4 regions of the Paenibacillus sp. sgz302148 genome follow, and region 1 is predicted to be linked to each of the others. Evidence: riboswitches for the same ligand, from Rfam matches in the RefSeq annotation. Region 1 holds a riboswitch; each other region holds the start of a gene.
The links. A riboswitch is a leader RNA that binds a small molecule or an ion and turns the genes downstream of it on or off. The one in region 1 is predicted to bind cyclic di-AMP.
Positions count from the first base shown of each region.

Region 2: linked by a shared signal. The riboswitch ahead of AC0LWM_RS27935 (resuscitation-promoting factor) and the one ahead of AC0LWM_RS04870 (3D domain-containing protein) in region 1 are both predicted to bind cyclic di-AMP.
Region 3: linked by a shared signal. The riboswitch ahead of AC0LWM_RS31350 (C40 family peptidase) and the one ahead of AC0LWM_RS04870 (3D domain-containing protein) in region 1 are both predicted to bind cyclic di-AMP.
Region 4: linked by a shared signal. The riboswitch ahead of AC0LWM_RS08930 (hypothetical protein) and the one ahead of AC0LWM_RS04870 (3D domain-containing protein) in region 1 are both predicted to bind cyclic di-AMP.

Region 1 covers NZ_JBVYOJ010000002.1:272,491-277,537, reverse strand. Annotated here, with positions in the region: gene AC0LWM_RS04880 (sigma-54 interaction domain-containing protein) at 1-1,209, opposite strand, end outside; gene AC0LWM_RS04875 (polysaccharide deacetylase family protein) at 1,315-2,436, shown strand; gene AC0LWM_RS04870 (3D domain-containing protein) at 2,524-3,189, opposite strand; cyclic di-AMP (ydaO/yuaA leader) riboswitch at 3,198-3,370, opposite strand; gene AC0LWM_RS04865 (DeoR/GlpR family DNA-binding transcription regulator) at 3,689-4,474, opposite strand; gene tnpB (IS200/IS605 family element RNA-guided endonuclease TnpB) at 4,817-5,047, shown strand, end outside.
Region 2 covers NZ_JBVYOJ010000025.1:10,366-15,412, forward strand. Annotated here, with positions in the region: gene AC0LWM_RS27925 (HD domain-containing protein) at 1-1,249, shown strand, start outside; gene AC0LWM_RS27930 (TatD family hydrolase) at 1,261-2,034, shown strand; cyclic di-AMP (ydaO/yuaA leader) riboswitch at 2,210-2,413, shown strand; gene AC0LWM_RS27935 (resuscitation-promoting factor) at 2,681-3,826, shown strand; gene rnmV (ribonuclease M5) at 3,973-4,518, shown strand; gene rsmA (16S rRNA (adenine(1518)-N(6)/adenine(1519)-N(6))-dimethyltransferase RsmA) at 4,519-5,047, shown strand, end outside.
Region 3 covers NZ_JBVYOJ010000037.1:1,900-6,946, reverse strand. Annotated here, with positions in the region: gene uvrA (excinuclease ABC subunit UvrA) at 1-1,778, shown strand, start outside; gene AC0LWM_RS31355 (cupredoxin domain-containing protein) at 1,885-2,793, opposite strand; cyclic di-AMP (ydaO/yuaA leader) riboswitch at 2,944-3,076, shown strand; gene AC0LWM_RS31350 (C40 family peptidase) at 3,078-3,560, shown strand; gene AC0LWM_RS31345 (amidohydrolase) at 4,004-5,047, shown strand, end outside.
Region 4 covers NZ_JBVYOJ010000005.1:28,241-33,287, forward strand. Annotated here, with positions in the region: gene kdpB (potassium-transporting ATPase subunit KdpB) at 1-693, opposite strand, end outside; gene kdpA (potassium-transporting ATPase subunit KdpA) at 713-2,392, opposite strand; gene AC0LWM_RS08925 (potassium-transporting ATPase subunit F) at 2,418-2,495, opposite strand; gene AC0LWM_RS08930 (hypothetical protein) at 2,613-3,053, opposite strand; cyclic di-AMP (ydaO/yuaA leader) riboswitch at 3,184-3,368, opposite strand; cyclic di-AMP (ydaO/yuaA leader) riboswitch at 3,456-3,644, opposite strand; gene AC0LWM_RS08935 (RNA polymerase sigma factor) at 4,019-4,495, shown strand; gene AC0LWM_RS08940 (hypothetical protein) at 4,497-4,835, shown strand; gene AC0LWM_RS08945 (hypothetical protein) at 4,838-5,047, shown strand, end outside.

The DNA.
Region 1 (5,047 bases):
GTACAGCGCCGCCGTCGCGGAGGCGACGATTCGCGTGTCTGCGGCTGTCGGCTGATTCGCCCCGACGCGCTGCAGCTGCCCCTCCTCGATATACTGGAACAGCTTCAGCTGCAGCTCCGGCGGCATCTCGTCGATGTCCTCGATCAGTAGCGTCCCGCCGTCGGCCGCTTCCAGCCGGCCTGGCTTGCCGCTATGATCGGCGCCGGAGAACGCGCCGCCCTGGTAGCCGAACAGTTCGCTTTCAAGCGCGCCGGCCGGGTATGCGGCGCAGTTCAGCGTCAGCAGCGGGCCGTCCTTACGCTTGCTCGATTCGTGGATGAGCCGGGTGATCATTTCCGTCTCCGACCCCGGCTCACCGATGAGCAGCACCGGACTATCCGTCGGCGCCACCTTGCGCGCAAGCCGTATCGCTTGCTGGAGCCCGACCCCGGCCGCCTCAAGCACCGATTCCGCGAGCCGTTCCTGCTCGAGCCAGAGCGGCGCCGCGTATAGCTCTTCGTTCAGGCGAACGATTCGCGTAATGTCGTGCTCCGTCGCGACGCCGCCGATAATGACGCCGTTCTCGACGATCGGCGAAGCGTTGATCAGCACGTGCTTGTCGGCTGTCGGCTGGTGGTACACTTGCCGCACTTCGCGCCCTTCATCCAATACGCCGTACAGCATAATCGACTCCGTCTGGAAATGCTCGCCGATCGTACGCCCGACGATACTCACCCGGGCAATACCATACGTCTCCTCTGCGGCCCGGTTCCAATACAATACTTTGCCGTCCTTGTCGACGGCGGTTACCGCATCACCTACGGTCTCTATGATCGTATGCAAATAAGCGGCCAGCCGTTCGCGCTCCGCCTTCCAGTAACGCACCATTGCCGTGGGGCTGACGACGCCCGCGTACGGATGGTTCCCTTCTTCATCGACGACAAGAACGGGCACGGACCAATCCGTATCCCGTTCGATCAGTTCATCCGGTCTGCAAATTGGGGAAGGGATAACCAACCCTGTATGTATAAACCCTGTTAGCAGCGATTGCTGCGCATTCTGTTCGGCAAGCCGCCTCAGCGTTTCGACTCGCAGAACGTAGGGCTGTTGTTCGTGTGTAATGACGATATAGGCTTGTCCCGCACAACGAGACAACGCCTCGGCCGCGGAAAGCTCCGCAGCCACTACGATAAAAGACCGATCGATCGGCGGCAGTTGCATCTGACCCATAATAGCCGTCCTTCCTTGACATGCATCGTTAATTCGAGTGTACCACAATTGGACTGCGCATAAAACAGCGCCGAACAAGCACACTAGAACGGAGGGGGGATTGCCATGAACGCTGCCGCCAAGCTGAATCTTACAATCGTCATTGCAGCATTGGTATGTACCGCCTGCGGCGGATCCAGCGACCGTTCGAACAGCATGAAGCCGTCGCATTCGGAAACGAAAGAACCGTTATCGTCCCTGGACGAGTTGAATCATAAGCTGAACCATGCGGCATCGAACATGCATTCCCAGTCGCGACGCTCGGCGGAGCCGGAATTTCGGCCTCCGCGTTTTCGGCTGCAAGCAAGGGCGGGTAACAAGGAGGAATCGAAGACATCCACTTCCGGTTCGGGCACAACCGGCCGACGGAAGGCTTCTGATGGCGTGCTGAACGTACCGAAGCTGCAATTACAGCCGCCGTCCGGTTCATCGTCCAAGCCGTCTGCGAAAGCGAAATCAAAACCGGACATCAAACCAAAACCGAAGAAACGATCGTTGCCGGTACATCAATTGCAGATGTCGCAACGCCGCCTGTCGTTGTCCGAGTTGAGGGTTAAATATTCGGGCTTCTTCAAGGTGCACGGGGCTTCCAATCTAAAACGCGTTGCCCTCACGTTCGACGATGGGCCGGATTCCGTGTATACTCCGCAAATCTTGGATATTTTGAAGAAGCATCGCGTCAAGGCAACCTTTTTCCTGCTCGGTTCCCGGGCGCAAGAGAATCCGAACGTCGTGCGGCGCATCGTGAATGAAGGGCATGTCATCGGCAACCATTCGTTCAATCATCCGCTTTTTACAAAAATATCGGTGCCTAACTTCGAGCAGCAAATCGAGCGCACTCAGCATGTGCTATCCAGCCTTATCGGCTATAAACCAAAGTTGGTTCGCCCACCCTATGGGGAAATTACGGAGCCGCAGCTGCGATGGATGAAGCGGAACCATTTTGTCGTCGTGAACTGGGATATCGATTCGTTGGATTGGAAAGAGCTGAACATGCAGCAGGTAACGGATAACGTAATCCCGTACATTCACCCTGGTGCAATTATCCTGCAACATTCGGCCGGGGGAAATCGTCAAAATTTATCAGGAACGGTAAAAGCGCTGCCCCGTATTATTCAGAAGCTGAAAGACGACGGATACCGGATCGTCACCGTCCCTCAATTGCTGCATATTCCGCCGAGCCAATAACGAGAAACACCGACTTTTGCGTTGAATCAAATAGAAAACAGCCGCTAAGCAAATGCTTAACGGCTGTCCTAACGGAATTAAGTATGATTACTTTAAAATGTACACTTTAACGTCTTGAAAGCCAAACATGTTGACCTTGCTTTTCGAACCGGGAATAAAGATGTCGATTCGCTTACCTTTGATCGCTCCGCCCGCATCGCTTGCGGTTGCAATCATGCCGCCTTTAGGCAGGCCAGCGAAGTCGTATCCGGTAATAAACAGTTTCGTGCCGAAAGGAATGACCTTCGGATCAACGGCGATCGTACCCAGCTTCAGCGCATCCCCGAAATAATCGACGGCTCCATAACCGCCATTCTCCGACGGATCTGCGGAGTAAGCGGATGCAACGACGTCAAACGATTTTCTAAACTCGTACGCTTTGCCCGAAGGGGTAATGATCGTGTTATCATCCGCGGCGGATGCGATCTTGACAGGCTTGGACGATTCTTTGGCCGTAAAGGTTGGAGCTTTCGCCACACTGTTTTTGGTCGGCAATTGAATCGTTTGCCCCTCCTGAAGGTTTAGCGGGTCTACGCCTTTGTTCGCAGCAAGCACGCTGCTTAGCGGCAGCCCGTAAGCTTGGGAAATCGTCCAGAACGTATCGTCCTGTTTGATGCGATACTCCTCGGCAAATGCCGAAACCGAAAAGGTTGTTAGAGCGAAGGCCCCCAGAGCAATGCTGACTAGCGATTTCTTGATCGTTTTGATATTCATTTATGTGCTCCTTTTAAATAAATTGCCTACGAGGTTAGTTGTCGGGTTCGGGTTGAGGATACAACCCTGTGCGTTGCCGCGCTTCACCCCAAATGGCTTGTCTTTATGTAAACAAACCATGAAAAATCATCCCCCGCACCTTTATAATGGAATCTTATAAAAGTTTCGGCCTTTTAGTAGGCTAACATATCATTTCTATGAATTGAACCCCACAAATGTTTACAGTGGAAATGTATGTAAATGAAAAATGATAGATGCAGTGACTGGAATGAAAGGGCTTACGAATGGTAATAAACGCTCAATTGCTTGAGGGGAAAGGCGTTTGAGGCCGGACCATGAGGGAATCTGAAGGGCGTGTTACTAGGCTTGTAAGACTCGCATTCTGGCAAACATTACATATTGAATTTAAGGTAAAATTGTAACTGAAAATAAAGCGTAAAAAGGCGCACAGGCCGTAAGTACGGCTTGTACGCCTTTCATTGTGCGCGTTAGAAGCTGCTTATTCCGCAACCAACCAGCGCACGGACTTCGCTTCGAGCTCGCGCTCCCATTCTTTTGGTGCCGCCGTATCGCAGATGATCGTATCGATATCCTTCAGGTCGGCGATTTTGTAGAATGTGTTCACGCCGATTTTGGAATGATCGGTCAGCGCGATCGTTTCCGAGGAGTTCTCGATGAACTTGCGGACGATCATCGCCCGGTCCGTATCGTAACAGGTCATCCCTTTGCCTAGCATCATACCGTCGATCGAGATAAACGCTTTGTCCGCCGAAAAATGCTCGATCATATTTTCCGCTAGCGCGCCGGACGTCCGGTAATGCTTGGGATTGACCTTGCCGCCGATGAAAAACACTTCGCCGTTGAAGCTGCCCTGATTTTGCATGTCGATCAGCAGGTTCAGCGCATTGATGGAGACGGTGATGATCTTCAAGTTCTGCACATGGCCGATAAAATGAAGCAGCTGTACGGGGGTTGTCCCGTCGTCGATGATGATCACGTCGTTCGGCTGCACGAGAGAAGCCGCGGTTCGTCCGATTCTGCGCTTCTCCTCGATGTGCATGATTTCGCGTTTCATATGAGGCGGCTCTTCGCGCTCCGTCTTGATGCTGATCGCGCCGCCGTATACTTTCTTCAGCTTGTTTTCCTCTTCCAGCTCCTCCAAATATCTGCGTACCGTTTCGGAAGAAACTTGAAGCTGCTCAACGAGCTCGTTCGTTTTCACTTTGCCGTGCAAATGGAGCTGTTGAAGGATGAGTTCTTTCCGCTCTTCGCCGACCAATGACATACATGCAGCCTCCTTGTCGGTCTATCAATCTGTGAACGATTAACAACTTTTGCACACTCGTGACTTTAGTCGTGAGTTAGAAAGCTTCGGATAGGGGTGTTAGTTGATTTCTGACCACGCTATCTATCCAATTCATGTGTAATTCAATAATAAATTTATATCATCAATGTCATTAAAAGTATATGAAAACTCTTTTTATACGAACATAAGTTTGGTATAATGGAATCAGTCAAGCGTTTGCACGATGCGTTTGGAGTATTATCTGGTACCCTCTTATTTTGTAGCGACTGTAAGCGAACATACAGAAGAACAAAACAGAATCAGTAAATGGGGTGAGCAGGATTGCTAGTAAACAAAGCTTTCAAGTTCCGCATTTACCCGACACCTGAACAGTCAACGCTAATAATTAAGACGATCGGATGCAGCCGATTTGTGTTCAATCGCTTTCTCGCGCTATGGAACGACACCTTCAGAGAAACAGGAAAAGGATTAAGCTACGGTTCGTGTTCAGCACAGCTAACCAAGCTAAAACAAAAGCTGGAATGGCTCAAGGAACCCGATAAATTTGCTTTG
Region 2 (5,047 bases), on a different contig from region 1:
TCCGGTGCACAAATACATTTATGTACAAGACGGTACAATTTGGGACCTCATCAACACCAGGGAGTTTCAACGTTTGCGGCGGATCCGCCAGCTCGGCACCTCGTATTTGACATTCCACGGGGCGGAGCACAGCCGATTCTCTCATTCGCTCGGTGTTTATGAAATTACGCGTAAAATCATTTCGCAATTCGAGCGCAATCAGCATCCCGACTGGCCGAAGGAGGAACGATTATTGTGTCTTTGCGCAGCGCTGCTGCACGATATCGGACACGGGCCTTTCTCACACTCGATCGAACAAGCCTTCGACATGCATCATGAGGATTGGACCATCAAGCTTTTGCTTGGCGACACGGAGGTGAACCATGTCTTGCGCCGGGTTTCGGAATCGTTCCCGCAGCGCGTTTCCGAAGTGATCGCCAAAACGTACAATAAGCCGATCGTCATCAGCCTCGTATCGAGCCAATTGGACGCGGACCGGATGGATTATTTGCTTCGCGATGCCTATTTTACCGGCGTCAATTACGGAACGTTCGACTTGGACCGGATTTTGCGCGTGCTTAGGCCTTTCAAAGGAAAAATCGTCGTTAAGGACAGCGGCATGCATGCGGTGGAAGATTATTTGATGTCGAGATACCAAATGTACTGGCAGGTCTACTTCCACCCGGTTACGCGAAGCTCGGAAATCATACTTCGACAAATATTTCGCAGGGCGAAACAGCTTTATGGGGGTCGTTATTCGTTTCAATTCCTGCTCGAACCGCTGCCGTCGCTATTCGAGAATACGATGACGGCCGAGCAGTATTTGATGCTGGATGAAGCGCTGATCCAAACGCTGTTCATGCAATGGACGAAGGAGCGGGACCCGATCCTATCCGATCTGTGCATTCGATTTCTCGACCGAAAGCTGTACAAATATGTCATATCGGACGTCATCGACGGGAAATTGATCGAAACGATCCGCGATAATATGCGCCAAATCGGCATCGATCCCGATTATTACTTCGAGATTGATTTTCCTTCCGATCTTCCGTATGATGTTTATCGGCCTGGGGAAGCTGAGGAGAAACCGCCGATTTTACTGCTCGGCGATCGCGACAAGTTGACCGAAATCTCGCGAAAATCGGAGATCGTCCGCTCGATCAGCGGCATCCATATGGGGAAACATCACTTCTATTATCCTGCGGACATGTTATATGAAGAAAGACAAAATTTGAAGCCGGAAGTCCGGAAATTTTTCGACATAGAATGAGGAGGACAATCATGTTAATCGACACGCATACGCATTTGGATTCGCCCAAGTTCGACGATGATCGCGAGGAAGTAATCGCGCGCGCGCTGGAGCAGGGCGTAACCAAATTAATCAATATCGGATTCAACCGCGAAACGATCCCGACGACGATGAAGCTTGCCGAAACCTACGATTTCATCTACGCCGTCGTTGGATGGCATCCCCAAGATGCGATCACTATGGAACCGGGCGATTTGGAATGGATCGAATCGCTAGCGAAACACCCGAAGGTGGTGGCGATCGGTGAGATCGGGCTAGATTATTATTGGGACACGTCGCCGCGGGACGTGCAGCATCGCGTATTTCGGGAGCAAATCAGGCTCGCTCGCAAGCTGAACATGCCGATTGTCATTCATAATCGGGATGCGCATGAGGATATTCTGAGGTTGTTGAAGGAAGAGAAGGCCGGAGAGGTCGGCGGGGTCATGCACAGCTTCTCGGGGAGCTGGGAAACGGCCAAGCAATGTCTCGATATGGGTTTTTATATTTCGTTCGGGGGACCGATCACGTTCAAGAATGCGGTTCAACCGAAAGATGTGCTCTCGAAGGTGCCTCTGGACCGTCTATTGGTCGAGACAGATAGCCCTTATTTAACTCCTCACCCATTTCGTGGAAAGCGAAACGAGAGTGCTCATGTGAGACTAGTGGCGGAGATGGCAGCGGAAATAAAAGGAATTTCTCTCCAAGAAATCGCGAAAATAACGAGCGAAAACGCCGCCCAAATATTTACATTTTCACAAAAATGAAAGAAATACAGAGATCTTCTTAAATATGACGAAATAATTAATGCTTTTGTTTCAAAAATTCACGAAATTTCGCTGCTTTTTCATCAATTTTACCGAAAAACGGTTTTTTGCCGTTCTTTACACCGATGGTGGAATCAGGTTATCATTCTTTTCAGAACGTTAATATTGTTTGCAATTTCCAGTATCGCTGAGTCTCCAGTAGGAGAACGGGGGAACCACGTACGGCTGCTTATCCGATAGTACGCCGTGTGCATTCATTAGGGGTGAATTTTGCAAGCGATCATTTTTGGCCATATGCCGAATGTGATTGCGTTGCGAATAGGGCGACTCTCACGTCCGAATCCGTCAGCTAACCTCGTAAGCGTGCCAGGGAGAGGAAATTTCGTGCTGCCAACCTTCCTATGTGTTTTTGACGTCACCGGAAGCCGCGAAAGAGTATCCTCTTATCGCCGGCTTCTTTTATTTTGAATATCGAACAAGCGGGGTTCATACAGTTAAGCATGGGAGGTGGACTGTACCAGCTTGCACACCGGATTAGCAGCTTCGATCGGATCGAACTGCGGATCTGGGAGTAAAAAACGATAGTCGCGTCAGGATGAACTCATGTTACACTCGGGCGGCGGGGCTATGAAGGAGGACCGAAGAAGTGGGCGATTTTCAGTTTGAGGACACCCATGGGAACCGATCATCCAGCATGTCTTTCGCATTGCGATGGAAGCATGAAAACTTGCGTCTGATCCTACTTACCGCTGTAATCTCATTCGCTATGACTTTCATGTTTTTGGTGTTGTTGTACGGTACGGCTACCAAGAGCGTATCCGTAGTTGTGAATGGACGAGAAACCGTTGTGGAAACAAAGCAATGGGTCCTGCAACGCCTACTGGATGAACAAGCCATTTCGATCGGCGAGCACGACCGGATTTCTTTGCCGGTAACGTCGTCGATCAAGGACGGGGATCGCGTCGTGATCGATCATGCGATTCCGGTTCAAGTGACTGCTGACGGGCAGACCAAAACGGTATACACGACAGAAAAGACAGTTCGAAACGCCATAGAGAAGTCGAATATTTCTATAGGCAAGCAAGACAAAGTAATGCCATCGCTGGACCAGGCGATCGCTTCGGGAGGCAAGGTCACGGTCGTCAGAGTGAAGAAAACGTTCGAAGACCGCAAACAGACCGTTCCGTTCCAGATCGTGAAGAAGGCGGATCCGACGCTGCTCAAAGGCAAGGAGAAGGTCGTTCAGAACGGCAAATCCGGTCTTGTCGTCAGCAAGGTGGAGAAAGTGTACGAAGACGGCAAGCTCGTATCGGCGAAAGTCGTAAACAAGCTTGTGCAGGCGCCATCTGTGAATACCATTATCGCCGTCGGCACGAAGCAGATGCCGAAGGTGGCGGTATTATCCAAACATTCTCCCGCAGTGGAGACGTTGTCGAAGAAGGGCGTCACGTTTGATGCGAAGCAAGTGCTTAAGAACGTCACGTTAACCGCTTATTCGGCCGGCGAAGAATCGACCGGCAAGAAGAAGGGCGATCACGGTTATGGCGTGACCGCATCCGGCACGCGGGTAACCGAAGGCCGTACGATTGCGGTTGATCCGAAGGTCATTCCGATGGGCTGGTGGGTATACATCGAAGGGATCGGCTTCCGGCGGGCGGAAGATACCGGCGGTGCCGTCAAAGGGAAGAAAATCGACGTCTATTTCGATAGCGAGGATTACGTCGACCGTTTTGGGCTTAAGCGAGGCTACACCGTTTATATTATCGGGCCGAATAAGCCGTCGGCGAATTAAGCTTCAGCTTGGGCAGCTGGCATTCAATTGCAAAATGTGGCATGCTAAGAAGAGGAGTACATCCTCTTCTTTTTTGCTGTGAGGCGTAAGTTTTAACATTACCACTCACATCATGTATCCATGGGGTCTGGAGGACGAATGGCGGAATGATTAAAGAAATTATTGTCGTTGAGGGCAAAGACGATACAACGGCGATTCTGAGGGCCGTAGAGGCCGAAACGATCGAGACCGGTGGCTCGGCCATCGGAGAGGACGTCCTCCGCAGGGTGGAGCTTGCGCATGCGAGACGCGGCGTCATTATCTTCACCGACCCCGATCATGCGGGGGAGCGGATTCGTAAAATCGTGGCGGCGCGCGTACCGGGCTGCAAGCATGCTTTCATCAATGCGGAGGACGCGGAGTGGAAAGGCGACATCGGCGTCGAGAACGCGAGCCCTGAGACGATCCGGAAGGCACTTGCCAATGTGCGCAGCGAATACGCCGGGAGCGAGTCGCAGATCACGATGGAGGACCTGATCGAAGCGGGACTCATCGTACATGCCGACGCGGCGCGCAGACGGCTGGAGATGGGCAAGCTGCTTGGGATTGGCGTATGCAACGGCAAACAATTTTATAAACGGTGCAGCATGTTTCAAATTAGCCGCGAGGAGTTTCAAGCGGCGCTGCAACAATTGGACAAAAGAGGGTCATAGATGACGAACATCGAACAGGATATCGCCTCGCCGAGGCGGACCAAAGAGATTATTAACAAATACGGATTCACGTTGAAAAAAAGCTTAGGCCAGAACTTTCTGATCGACCAGAACATCCTCGGCAAAATCGTCGATGCGGCGCAGCTGGATGCTACGCGCGGCGCGCTTGAGATCGGTCCGGGCATCGGGGCGCTGACGCAGCAGCTCGCGAAGGAAGCGGGCAAAGTCGCAGCCATCGAAATCGACCAGCGGCTCATCCCGATTCTGGAGGACACGCTTGCGCCCTACGCCAACGTGAAGGTTGTCCACGGCGACGTGCTCAAGCTGAACCTGCACGAGGTTGTCGCGCAGCATCTGAACGGCGTAGAGGCCGTCAGCGTTGTCGCCAATTTGCCGTATTACGTGACGACCCCGATTATCATGAAACTGCTGGAGGAGCGGCTGCCGCTCGAGAATATCGTCGTCATGATCCAGAAGGAAGTCGCGGAGCGGATGGCGGCGAAGCCGGGCGGCAAAGATTACGGCAGCT
Region 3 (5,047 bases), on a different contig from region 1:
TGTTCTACGGCGCCGAAAGCGAAGAGTTCACGCGGCATTATCCTGGCGTAAAGCCGCCGAAAACCGTTACCGCCGGCAAGTTTGAAGGCATCGTAACCGGAATATGGCGACGTTACAAGGAGAAAGGCGGGGAGGCCGAAAGCGGAATGAACGCGGCGGATCTGTTCCATCAACAGCAATGTCCGGATTGCCATGGCGCAAAGCTGAAGGAGACAAGCCGTTCCGTGCGAGTCGGCGATGCGGCGATTCACGAGATTGCGGATTGGCCGCTTGAGGATGTCTTGTCTTGGGTGTCTCGCGTGAAGATAGAGCTATCGGCCGAGAGTCTCGAGCTGCTCGAAACGATTGTAACGGATGAAATCCCATCCCGCCTGAAACGGATTCTCGATGTCGGCCTCGGTTATTTATCGCTGAACCGGCAGTCGGTCACGTTATCGGGGGGCGAAGCCCAACGTCTGCGCCTGGCATCGCTGCTTGGCTCCGGTTTGACGGGCGTGTTGTATATATTGGACGAACCGACTGCGGGGCTCCATCCGAGAGATACGGCGGGACTGATCCAGGTCCTCAAGCAGCTGCGTGATTTAGGCAACACGGTGCTCGTGATCGAACACGACGTTGAGATGATGCGCGCGGCGGACCACGTCATCGATATGGGACCCGGTGCGGGGAATACGGGCGGCCGGGTCGTCGGCGAAGGGACGCTGGAGGATCTGATGGCAGCCGCGGAGTCCGTGACCGGTTCGTACTTGCGTGAAGAAGCCGATTACAAGGTCAAGCGATTCCGGCGCCAAGGCATTGGCCGCTCTTTGACGGTTCGCAACGCTTATGCCCGAAACCTGAAGAACGTCACGGTATCTTTCCCGCTCGGATGCCTTGTGTCGATCACCGGTGTATCCGGGTCCGGTAAATCGACGCTGCTCTTCGACCTTCTGGCCGAAGGGGCGAATAACAACTTGCGGCCGGAAGGCTGCAGCGGGATCGAAGGCACGGAGGATGTCGGCAACTGGATTACGGTCGACCAATCGCCGCTCGGACGGATGCAGCGGTCGAACGTGGCGACGTATACCGACATCTTCACCGCGATGCGAAACTTGTTTGCCAGTTTGCCGGAAGCGAAGCGGCGTAAGCTTACGTCCAAGCATTTCTCCTTCAATACGCCGGGCGGCCGCTGCGAGAGCTGTCAAGGACTCGGCGTGCTGACGATGAACATGCATTTTCTGCCGGATATCGAAGTCCGATGCCCGTCATGCAAAGGCCGCCGTTTCCAGGAGGAGGTTTTGAGCATCAAGTATGAAGGCTATTCCATCTCCGATCTGCTGGATATGACGGTTCAGGAGAGCTTGGCCGTATTCGAAGGAAACGACAAGTTGGCGGATATGATCCGTTTGCTAAGCGAGGTCGGCTTAGGCTACCTCCATTGGGGGCAATCGGTGAGGACCTTATCGGGCGGAGAGGGCCAACGGTTAAGATTAGCTAAGGAGCTCGGCAAAAAATCAAAGAAGCATACGCTGTATTTATTGGACGAACCAACGACCGGCTTGCATCCCGCCGATGTGCGCCAACTGACGCTGCTTCTGGATAAGCTGGTGGACGCAGGCAATTCCGTAATTGTCGTCGAGCATAATATGGAGCTCATTCGGGAATCCGATTGGATGATCGACATCGGCCCTGAAGGCGGAGAAGGCGGCGGCACGGTCGTTGCGGAAGGAACGCCGGAGCAAGTAGCGAAGGTAAGGGAGTCATACACGGGAAGGTATTTGCGGGAAGCGCTTGGCTAGTCGATATCGAACGATGCGGATCAAAAAGCTTACCCTGAGTCGGGGTAAGCTTTTTTTCATATCGGCCATCAGTAGGCTAAGAGAAGCCGTCTCATTTTCTCATTCGTTAAGGCTTTGAAACCTGGATGGATGCCGTCATGCCGGCTTCCTTATGACCCGGCAAAGTGCAGATCACTTGATAATAGCCTGCTTTGTCGAAACTAACGGCCATGCTGTTCTTCTCCCCGGGTGCCGCGTGAATATGTACGTTTGTCCCGACGATTTCGAAGTCATGCTCCGCTTGGCCTGTATTTTCGAGTGTAATTTTGATTTTCTGGCCAACCGCAGCGCGGATAGATGTTGGTGAAAAAGAATATTCCGTAGCTTTAACAACAAGCTCTTCATCCACATGATGCGAAGCATCAGAGTGGTTCGATGAATGATCGTGAACGTGCCCAGACTGCCCGGTAGATTGCTCCGGAGGCGAAGAAGGCCGACCAAGATCCGAAGTTGGATGAATTGGAATGAATGTTGTGGAAATTAGAGACAACAAAATAAACAAAAACATAAAAATGGGCCTGGAAAAGAGAATTGACTTTTGCTTCAGAAAATCGCTTGTGACTTCCCCCTGCAGCATGAGAAATAACAAAAAAATAGCTCCGACGCAAAGAATGGATAGGATTCTAACCGTATTCCCCGCGAAGGAAGGAGGCATCATCACCATCAGCATCGTGCCCATCATACCTCCCATAATACCCGATAATAACCCGTCTAATATGGCTATCATACTAATAGGCGCCCCGGCTATGACCCCGATTGCACCCCCGATCAGCATGCTGAGAACCGTTGATTGAAAAAATAGGCCAGGTAACCATAAGGCAAACAAAACGCCTAGACCCAATCCAACTGTCATTCCTATCGTCATGGCAGCCATCATGCCGGCCATAACGGGCAACTGCTTACGAAAAGCAATGATAAAGCCTGTAATCCACACCGAAAGAATACCGTACAAGCTGCTATATATTACACTTCCCATGGTACTATGCCCCCTCACCCTATTAGTAATACAATATGGCTTGACCTACAAATATATGAATCGCTTGTTCATGATTTAAATTCGTCAAATTTGTGACATGGGCAGGAAAAAATCAACAAAAGTCGAACTTTGTAGACTGGCAGATTTTATTACATCATTTTGCCGAATCCCCGATAGGGGAGCGGGGGAACCATAACGGGTGAATTGGTCTCGATTCAGAGTGGCCATAGGGAACTTCCAACCGAACCCTCAGCTAACCTCGCAGGCATAGGAAGGAGACACCGTTGAAGAAAAAAGTATTCACGATTTTGCTAGGCACTGCCATGCTGTTCACCGTTCAAGCCGGAACCGTTTTTGCGGACGACTCGAAACTGGAACACGCGGTGAATGAAGTGCTGAACACCCCGTACAAATGGGGCGGCACGACAACGGCCGGTTTTGACTGCTCCGGCTTCATCTTGCATATTTTTAATCAATTCAACACGGAATTGCCGCGAACTTCGAAAACACAAGCCGACGTTGGCATAGAAGTTTCGAAGGATGAGCTTCAAGCCGGGGATCTTGTATTTTTTAATACGGACGGCAAAGGAATCTCGCATGCGGGAGTATATTTGGGGGACGGGAAATTTGCGCATTCCTCAAGTTCGAAGGGCGTCAGCATCAGCAAGCTTAGCGATACATATTACTCCAAACGGTATGTTACAGCAAGAAGGGTTGTTCAGGGCGAAGATTATGCGGCAATGATCAGCGATGAACACGAAAAGTAGGGCTGAGTCCATATCAGCCAAGAAGAGCCGGTTATTAGATATTGTCTAATACCGGCTCTTCTTCTTGCTCCGTACTTTTGACGGATGATGATGGTTGACTTGAAATGGATTTCATAAATTAACATGGAACAATGAAGTAAAATCGAATGCGAAAGATGCGGGCGTTGATTTTGGTTTGGCATTGTGGGGATGTAAAGATCATGAGCGCATACCGGCAAAATATAAGTTTGCGAAGCCTCAGGATATAATAAAGCTAAGCCATAATACGATCAAGGATTGAAAACCCGCGGTAGTGAATGGGCGAATAAAGCGCATGTCGAGTCTCAGGAATGAGGCTCTTTCTTTGTATATGCAGATCGTATGCTTATCTAATTTTATAAATATTTTGCATATAATCATTTCCATGCTAGCATGGGGAATGACGACAGAAAGGACGTGTTAAGATGAACTCGACGTATTGGCTTACAAATGCCCGCTTGGAGACAGGATACCGCAAGAGAGATGGAGTGATAGCAGGAACGGATACGGAATTGTTCCATTTGCTCATAGAGGACGGAGTGATTAAAAAAATCGTATCTGCGGATCAGCCTGTTGATGGCAGGTTGCCGAAGAAGGATGCCAAACAATATTTAGTGCTTCCTTCTTTCATCGAAAAACATTGCCACTTGGACAAAACTTTACTCGGCGACCGCTGGAGAGCCGTCACGCCGGTGAGTTCGATATTCGAACGTCTCGCGGAAGAAAAAGAAGTGCTCCCGAATTTACCTACTTCGACTCACGAACGTGCAGTCAACTATTTGGAAGCCTCTTTGCGGGCTGGAGCTACTCATATTCGCACGCATGTCGATATTTATCCGGAAGTCGGACTTGCCAATCTGGAAGAGGTCCAACAAGCGCAGCAGCTGTTTGAAGGGAAGCTGTCCTATGAAATTGTCGCTTTCCCGCAGCATGGGTTATTGCGATCGGAAGCGGGCGATTTGACAAGGGAAGCGGTTCGCAGAGGGGCGACCATTGTCGGAGGCGTAGATCCGGCTACCGTCGATGGGGATATGGAAAGATCGCTGCAGCAAATGATGGAGATTGCCGTGGAAGGGAATGCCGGCGTCGATTTACACCTGCATGATGCCGATCAAGTCGGAATTGCTACCATCAAGCGATTAGCCGAGCTTACCCGGGAAGCTAGTCTTCAAGGAAAAGTCGCCGTCAGCCATGCATTCAGCCTGGGGGATATTCCGTCCGATCAAGCCGCCGAAATGGCCGATATGCTGGCGGAGGCCGGGATCACCATTATTACTAGCGTGCCGCTTGCCCGCAAATTCCCGCCTGTTCGCTTATTGCACGATCATGGCGTATCCGTCGCCGTCGGGTGCGATAATGTGTTCGATGTATGGTCTCCGTATGGCAATGGAGACATATTAGAGCGAGCAGGGCGGCTGGGGGAAATTTCGAGATGGGTAGATGAACGCTCCTTGGCGCGAACGCTTGGG
Region 4 (5,047 bases), on a different contig from region 1:
GAGGAAAATAAGCGTTAAGCTGATGAGCAGCGTGTTTAACGCGATTTCGTTCGGCGTTTTTTGGCGTTTTGCCCCTTCGACGAGGGAAATCATCCGATCGATGAACGACTCGCCCGGATCGCTCGTAATGCGGATCTTGATCGTATCGCTAACGACGCGGGTTCCGCCCGTGACCGAGCTGAAGTCGCCGCCCGCTTCTTTAATGACCGGGGCCGATTCGCCGGTAATCGCCGACTCGTCGACCGAAGCGAGCCCTTCAATCACTTCGCCGTCGCCCGGAATCAGCTCGCCTTGCGCGACGATGACAATGTCGCCTTTTCGAAGCTCGGTCGACGGAACGGCTTTGACGCCGGAACCGCCGGAAATCACCTTGTTCGCCATCGTTTCTTTTTTCGTCTGCTTGAGCGTGGCCGCTTGCGCTTTGCCTCGGCCTTCCGCGAGCGACTCGGCGAAGTTCGCGAACAGCAGCGTGAACAGTAGAATCAAGAACACGGTAATGTTAAACCCAAGGTCCCCGGTCGTATGAAAATATCCGGGAAACAACACCATCAACAGCACGATGAATGTGCCAACCTCAACAACGAACATGACCGGATTTTTCATCATTTGCACCGGGTTTAGTTTCTTAAAGCTATCTTTAACCGCTTGATTCACAATCGGCGCGGTCAACATTTTTTTACGCGGAGTTCCCATGATCATTGCACCTCTCCCATTATCGAAGCGTCAAATATTCGGCGATCGGTCCAAGCGCCAGCACCGGCAGGAAGGTCAATGCGCCGATGAGCAGCACGATTCCGACAAGAATGCCGGTAAACAGCTTGTTGTCCGTGCGGAACGTGCCGATCGTTTCAGGCACCCATTGCTTGCGGACCATCGATCCCGCCACAGCCAGCAGCGCCACCATCGAAATATAGCGGCCGAACAGCATGACGAGTCCGGTCGAGATGTTCCAGAACGGCGTATTGTCGGCAAGTCCCTCGAAGCCGGAGCCGTTATTCGCAGCGGACGACGTATACTCGTACAACACTTGCGAGATGCCGTGGAAGCCCGGGTTCGTAATCGCGCCTTTTCCGAGATCGGTGAGAAACGCAATCGCGGTAGGTGCCAATATGATGAACGGATGCGCTAGAATCGCGATTGCAATTAGCTTCATTTCGCGCGCTTCGATTTTTCTGCCTAGAAATTCCGGCGTTCGCCCGACCATCAACCCGCACAAGAACACGGCCAGTATCGCGTACATCAGCATATTGACGAGTCCGACGCCTTTGCCGCCGAACACGCAGTTCAGCATCATCAAGGCAAGCGGCGTAATCTGACCGAGCGGCGTCAGCGTATCGTGCATATTGTTGACCGTACCGGTCGTTGCCGCCGTCGTCACCGTCGTGAACAAGGCCGACTGCGCGATACCGAAGCGGACTTCTTTGCCTTCCATGCTGCCTTGCGAAGCATCGACGCCAAGCGCATTAATGGCTGGATTGCCTTGGCTTTCCGAATAAAAGACAATCGACAGAAACAGGATGAACAACGTCATCATCGCTGAGAAAATCACCCAGCCTTGCTTTTTGTTACGGGCGAACAATCCGTACGTATACGGCAATGCCGCCGGCAGCGCCCACATCGACAGCATTTCGATGACGTTCGTTAACGCGTTCGGATTTTCAAACGGGTGCGAAGAGTTCGCTCCGAAAAATCCGCCGCCGTTCGTGCCTAAATGCTTGATTGATTCCAGCGAAGCAACCGGGCCCATCGCGATTTGCTGCACGGCCCCCTCAAGCGTTGTCGCCGTAACCGTAGGCTGCAGCGTCTGAGGCACCTGCAAGGCGACGAGCAGCAGCGTAATGACAACGGCGAACGGGAAAAAAATCCGCGTATGCGCCTTGATGAAATCTTCGAAGAAGTTGCCGATATGCTGCCCTTTGCTCGTAATGCCGCGCACGAACGCGATCGCCACCGAAAAGCCGGTCGCCGCCGAGGTGAACATCATCATCGTGATAACCGCCATTTGCGAGAAATAGCTAAGTCCTGATTCGCCGCTGTAATGCTGTAGGTTCGTGTTGGTCATAAAGCTGATGACCGTATTGAAAATCAGGGTCGGCTCCATGTTGTCGGTCCCGCTTGGGTTCAGCGGCAGACCTTTTTGCAGCCGCAATACAATATAACTGATCGCAACCAGCGCAATGTTGGTCAGAATAAAGCTTAACGCGTATTTTTTCCATGTCATCCCGGAGCGGTTGCGCAAGCCGACAGCTTTATATATCAGCTTCTCGACCGGCGCGAACAGCTTGTCGCTCCAATTCGATTCATTGGAAAAGACGCGATACACGTACGTCCCCAAAGGTTTGACAAGCAATAAAAGCAGCGCGATGACCGCGGCGATTTGTATCATTCCCATCTAAACTCTCCTCCGCATCTTTACATTAGAACTTCTCCGGATTCACTAGCGCATAAGCCAAATATACGAATACGAACAGCGCTGCGATCAGCACGACGATCATTTCGGCTCGCCTCCCGTCTCAACCACGCTGTCGCACCAACGGAGAAATCCGTAAAACAAGCCGAACGCGGCGGCTAGCGCCGAAATCATATATAAGTCCAACATTGAATATCAACTCCTACCCGTTCTCGGAGGATTGCAGCAGAAACGCAACCTCACCGGTTCTTGAATGCACGACGCAATCCGCGCCTAACCCCCGATAGATCATCCGCGGATTTGCCCCTTGCGTAATGACATAAATCGACTTGGACGTCCACGTCCGGCAAACCTGAATGAAACGGCAGCACAAATTCAGGCTTTGTTCGAAAATGTAAACATTGCCGACGGCCACCTCAGGCACGATCCAAGTCTGGTGATCCGCCGAATCGATGCAGATGACATGCTGTACGCCGAGGCCGGTCCAATAGCTTCTTGCCTCTTCGGTATTCGTCAAGACGGCATACGGAATTTTTTTATATTTCAAAAGCTTCACAAAATTTTCTCCCGCTTTGTTCGGTGCGTACACCAGCGTAAACTGCGGTTCCCCGTCGGATTCCTCCGGCTGATAGGTATTCTCCATTCCAATTCTCCTCCTTGTACTTTAAGGAGAAAGCAACAACAAAGAAGCCTGCGAGATGAGGAACTCTTCTCGCAGGCTTCCGGCATCATGCGATTCGTTATTCGAATCGCAGTTGGAAAGCACGACAATCGTTGCCTCTCCCTATACGCTTACGAGGTTAGCTGTCGGATTCGGACGTGGAAGTCGCCCTACCCCAAGGTCAACTTGTTTGACCTTAAGGATTCACCCCGTGGCTTCGGCCCGATGCTTATTCACATCGGCCCGCGGCCGTTGGTTCCCCCGCTCTCCTGCTCGGAGACTCAGCGATAAAGATGCATTATGATTCATCACATTTCGTTTTTGGACAATAAAAAACCACAGAGGCTTTAACCCCTGCGGTCGTTTACACGATCACGGTGTCACTCCTCTCTCCATCCACGCTTACGAGGTTAGCTGCCGGATTCGGGCGGTGAGAGTTCGCCCTACCCCAAGGTCATCTTGTTTGACCTTAAGGATTCACCCCATGCGACATCGCAATCCGCTCTCACACAGACGGCCATATCGCGGTTGGTTCCCCCGTTTTCCTGTTCGGAAACTCAGCGATCATTGAAGCAATTCGTTGAATTGGTAAATCATGAATTGAATCATACTCCTCGCTCTTGAAACTGTAAAGGCGGCTTTCAAGCGAAATGAGGCACGAATTGGAAACCTGCGAAGGAGTGGAGCGCTTACTTGACGGATAACCTTTTGTTTTCTTGGATTATCTCTGTCGTTCGGCGATTATCTCGAATCTTGCAGATCCAAGCTGCGAAAAGCAAGAAAAGAGCTCAAATCGTGTTCATAGTTGAGGAAATGGGAGGAAAGTATGATTTTAGTGCGTTTATTGAACTTCTGCTAGTCCAATAAAAATATTTTTCAAAAATCATCGGGCGATTCGAACTAATCTCGGTTTGATAACGACTATTGTAGTGAGGGGGTGGGGAAATGTGGAATTTGACGGAATCTACGAACAATTTGCAGATCGCGTCTATTCATATTTGAAATATAAGCTTCGTGACACGCATCTGATTGAAGATATTTTTCAAGACACCTTCTTATCTGTTTATACGAACCTGGACAAAGCGCCTCGCGTCAGATCCATGAAAGCTTGGATTTTAACAATCGCACACCATAAAATGGTCGATCGGCTTCGCAAGTCAAATATGGAAACAAGCAGTGAAATCGAGCTGGAGCAGGCACAGGCGCATGAGGCTTCCCCCGAACACCGGCTCATCTTGCGTGCTGATTTATCCGAAATGCTGAGTCGATTGGACGAAGTCTCCCGAACGATTATGTATTGTATTTACGTAGAATGTCTTACCTACCGGGAAGTTGCGCAGCTTACGGGATTATCGGAAGGGACTATCAAGAGCAAATGTTATTATGCAAAAAGAAAACTAATGAACTGGATGGAGGAGGGGTAGCATGGATCAGCGGGAACAAGAACTGCGGGAGCTTGCATTGCAATATGTTGCAGGCTGGTTGGATGCGGAGTCTAAAATGCAAGTGTTTGAATTGATCCGCCAAGATCCCCGGTTCAGACAATATTTGAAGGAAGAGCTGACATTGTTCCGGCAAATGCAGCAAATCTCCGCTTCGCTCCCTCCCGGTCAGAAGTCGGCGTGGCTCAAGCAAGTGAAGTCCAAAGCGACGGAGCTGGAGCAAACTGTGGATTCCCCGCTGGATTTGGTGAATTGGATCTTCAAGATGACAATGCCGAGCCTGGCATATCATACTTTAAATCAACTGATAAGGAGATGTTAGTTATGAGTAATATCCCTACAAAAGAAATCGGCGAACTGATGGAGGTCATGTCGGATAAAGTCCCCAAGCTAGTGAATGAGCTTATCAAATCGCTGTATTCAGAACAAGCAGGCGCTCAGATGGGGCTGGCCGTCGGCCAATTTTACAAAGGGCTTGTGGATGCGGGCATCCCTCCTGCAGATGCGCTGGAAATGGCCAAAGACTATATCGGA